One region of the Flavobacterium sp. UW10123 genome, then DNA from elsewhere that is predicted to be linked to it. Evidence: riboswitches for the same ligand, from Rfam matches in the RefSeq annotation. Region 1 holds a riboswitch; the other holds the start of a gene.
What was found. Region 1 has a riboswitch for cobalamin ahead of ABXT06_RS12895 (TonB-dependent receptor plug domain-containing protein). Riboswitches for the same ligand answer to the same signal wherever they lie in the genome.
Positions count from the first base shown of each region.

Region 2: another riboswitch for cobalamin. It lies ahead of ABXT06_RS14795 (TonB-dependent receptor); the one in region 1 lies ahead of ABXT06_RS12895 (TonB-dependent receptor plug domain-containing protein).

Region 1 is NZ_JBEWQE010000010.1:58,135-60,341, forward strand. Features, by position in the region: gene ABXT06_RS12885 (adenosylcobinamide-GDP ribazoletransferase) at 1-449, shown strand, start outside; gene cobC (alpha-ribazole phosphatase) at 434-967, shown strand; cobalamin riboswitch at 1,033-1,239, shown strand; gene ABXT06_RS12895 (TonB-dependent receptor plug domain-containing protein) at 1,268-2,207, shown strand, end outside.
Region 2 is NZ_JBEWQE010000012.1:2,537-4,743, reverse strand. Features, by position in the region: gene ABXT06_RS14800 (hypothetical protein) at 1-648, opposite strand, end outside; cobalamin riboswitch at 750-953, shown strand; gene ABXT06_RS14795 (TonB-dependent receptor) at 1,064-2,207, shown strand, end outside.

The DNA.
Region 1 (2,207 bases):
GGTTGGTTTTACTTTTTCTATTAAAATTCAAACTGCTATCAGAATCTATTTCATTATTCAACGATTTTGAGCCTATAGCCGTTTTTAAAATTTACCTTTTGTTCATTTCTTCTCATTCACTAAGTCGTCTAGCAGCAATCAGTATTATTTTCACACATGAATATTCTCGTGAAGATGCCTCGAGCAAAAGCAAACCGATTGCAAAACAATATACTTGGAAAGAAGTTTTTGGCTCTTTCTTTTTTGGTTTGATTCCGTTACTTGTATTTTCTTATTTCAATTTGAAATTTATTCTTGCTATAATTCCTGTTTTTATAACTCGATATTTTTTAGCACGTTATTTTCAGAAATGGATTGACGGTTATACAGGAGATTGTCTTGGAGCGACACAACAGGTTTGCGAAGTGGTATTTTATTTAAGTATTTTATTTTTATGGAAATTTATTTAGTTCGCCATACCGAAACTGTCTGCGAAAAAGGAATCTGTTACGGACAATCAGACGTTGATATTGCAGTTCCATTTGATGAAATTTTCGGTAGAATTATTTCAGAACTTCCTTCAGAGGCAATTATATTTTCTAGTCCGTTAAAGCGCTGTGTTATTTTAGCAAAACACATTCAAGAAAATATTAAAACCATTTCTTATCAGGAAGACGAACGTTTGAAAGAGATGAATTTTGGAGATTGGGAATTAAAAAGCTGGAACGAAATTCCATCAGAAGAACTTAATCCGTGGATGGAAGATTTTGCAAACATAAAAGTTTCAAACGGAGAATCTTTTCTCGAACTGCATGAAAGAGTTGGTGATTTTTTATCTGATAGCATTTCAAAAACAAATCAGCCAATTGTAATTGTTGCTCACGCTGGAATCATCAGGAGTATTTTATGCCATCAGAGTTCTCTACCTTTAAAGGAAGCTTTCAATAATAAAATTGATTTCGGAGAAGTTATAAAAATCGATTTTTAGTGCAAATAATTTATAATTTTTCATGAAACGTAAAACAAATTTGAATAATCAATATTTTTAACTTTATCTTTGCAGCAAATTAAGGTTGTGTTTTTGATTTAAAAAATGCATTAAAAGGGAATCAAGTATAATTCTTGAGCTGTACCCGCAACTGTAAGCTAAGTTCATAACGAATGCTTGCTGTTAACTACAAACCACTGTCACGCCCCGCGCGATGGGAAGGTAAACAGCAAGACGCAAGCCAGGAGACCTGCCTTTATAACAATTTATCGAACTCTCGGGAAAAAGAGTGAAGGAATTATGACTTTAAAACGACTTCTTGCTTTTTGTTCATTTCTAATGTGCCAGATTATTTCGGCGCAGAGCGATTCTATTACCAGTTTGAAAGAAGTGTTGGTTTCAGACAAAAACTTAAAAAATTATTCGGTTTCACAATCTGTTTTAAAACTAAATGATTCTGTTATTGGCAAAAACGAAGCTCTTTTAACCGATTTATTAAACTTCAATTCTACGATTTATTTTAAAGAATATGGACGTGGAATGTTATCAACTGTCGCTTTTAGAGGTACTACTTCTTCTCAAACAGCAGTAATCTGGAACGGAATAAATATTAACTCTCAAATGAACGGAAGTACCGATTTTAATACTATTTCGGGTTCTGATTATAATTCGATAAGTGTAAAAGCGGGCGGCGGAAGTGTTATTTACGGTAGCGGTGCTGTTGGAGGAACTGTGCATTTAAATAACGATTTGTTATTTTCTAATCGTTTTGAGAATAATTTAAGACTAGATTACGGCAGCTTTAATACGATTGGAGTGAATTACAAAACTTCTATTTCTAACAAAAAATGGAGTGCTCAAATCGGACTTTCAAAAAACAGTTCGACAAACGATTATAAATATTTAAATCAGTACAACTGGAAAGGCGAACAGCGCTGGAACCAAAATGGTCAATATGATGTTATTACACTAAGTGCCAATGCTGGCTATAAAATTAATGCCAAAAACATTCTAAAATTATATACCCAAAGCTCAAATACAGATAGAAACACTTCTTTAGTTTCCGAATCGGAAATGAAAAGCAAATATGTTAATGGTTTTAACCGAAACTTACTAGAATATGACGGTAACTTCGGAAAGTTTACGACCAATTTAAAAACTGCTTATATTTTTGAGAACTATCAGTATTATGCGGATAATTCTAGCAATATTTATACTTACGGAAAAACTGAAAGCTTTA
Region 2 (2,207 bases), on a different contig from region 1:
AATTAAAAATCTATAACTAATAGTATCATCATCTTGAATGTGTATATCTGGTGCATTATCTTTCTTTAAGTCATTTATTCTTTTTAAGATAACATTTTGCTGTTCTTTTTCATTTAAAGCTTGTTTTGCGATCTGCAAAGAATGATTAAGACCATCAACAGTAACTTTGTTCGATTCGTTAATTTGCTTGATACTATCTTGCAAATTATTATTGTTTTCCTTAAGAGCTTCAATTTGACTCATAAATTCTTGTATAGTTTGTGTCCCAGATTCCTCGCTTTTTAATAAAAATTCCGCTTTGGCAACTTTTGTCTTTTCAACTACTTCATGTTTTTTTGAAGCGTAGCGTTTAGTTATCCTTGCGTCTTTAGTTGGTTCTAAGTCTTTATCAATTTCCAGCATTATTTTAGGAATTAATAATGTGTAAAATGTTGCAATTACAATTGGGAAAAAGATTGCCCAGAAAGAACAATATTCATGGTTAATCACAATAATTTTATTTTCGATTGATGTTTTTGAAAAAAGTAATAGACAAATTGGTCGCCAATTATAAAATACAAATGACCATAGGAATGCGCCAGATATGGGGTTTTTTAATCTTTCTTTGGTTGAGTCAATAAAGTCTTTAATTAAATCAGCTAAGGTCATTGGTTAGTTTTAATTGCACAAACATAAGTAAATAGCAAATTAAATTGTAAAAATAATAGTATCATATAAAAAACAAATAAAAAAAATACAAAGATAATTATATCTTTACCCCAGATTTTGGTCTGCTTTTTTCAATCTGAAATAAGCAGTTAAAAGGGAATCAGGTGCAAATCCTGAACAGACCCGCTACTGTAAGTTCTACACAAAGTCTTTAAACATACTAATGCCATTGTTCCATTTTAGGGGTGAGAAGGCCGTTTAAAGATAGAATAAGTCAGGAGACCTGCCACGATCACATAGTTTAAAACTTTCGTGGTATGAAGTTGATGACAAGATAATAACCTGCTATTCTATAGTAGGATTACTACTGTTGTATAATTACTGCATCACACAAAGTTTATTTAATTAAATCGTGATGTGTAATTTGAAGAAAACTTTATTTTCTGCTTTTTTAGTACTTTTTCCTTTTTTGCTTCATTCGCAAGCAGTGACTGATAGTTCGCGTGTTTTAAAAGAAGTTATTTTAAAAGGAAAACCTTATCAGGAAGTTATTCCCGTGCAAAGTCTTTCGGGTGTTCTGCTCGAAAATCTTTCTAGTCACAATGTTGCCGATGCGCTTCGTTATTTTGCGGGAACGCAAATTAAAGATTATGGCGGAGTCGGCGGACTCAAAACGGTTGATGTTCGTAATATGGGAACGCATCATGTTGGTGTTTTTTATGACGGAATTCAGCTTGGAAATGCGCAAAACGGCGTAACCGATTTAGGGAAATATTCGCTTGATGATATGGAATCGCTTACGATGTATAATGGACAGAAAAGCGAAATCTTTCAGTCGGCAAAAGACTTTGCATCAGCTTCGACTATTTATTTGCGAACCAAACGTCCTGTTTTTACAGGCAATAAAAAAACAAATCTGCTGGTTCGTTACAAAACAATGTCTATCAATTACCATGATCCTTCTTTTAGATGGGAACAAAAACTGAGCGATAAAGTCAGCATGAGCGTAAGTTCTGAATACATCAAATCAAACGGACAATATAAATTTAGATATAAAAGAAAAAATCAAGATGGAAGTATTGCCTACGATACTACAGCTACACGATGGAACAGTGATATAGAAGCATTCCGATTTGAATCTGGTTTGTATGGAAAAATAAATAAAGGAACTTGGGATGCAAAAGTATATTATTATGATTCTGAACGCGGTGCACCAGGAGCCATTGTAGAAAATAAGTTTAAAGACGGTTTTAGACAATTTGACAAAAACTTTTTTGGACAATCTTCTCTAACAAAAGATGTTTCAGATAAATATAAATTTCAGCTAAAAGGAAAATTTGCCTACGATTACACGCATTATATTGCACGAGATACGACAAACGTTTTAGGTGAAACCGTAACAGAAGGCGCACAATCAGATGATAGTTATTATCAGCAGGAAGCTTATTTCTCCGCAGTTAATATGTATAGCATTTTACCCACTTGGGATGTTTCGCTTTCAACCGATTTTCAATACAATAAATTAAATGCGACAAGAAGAGGAATCCAAACACAATTCT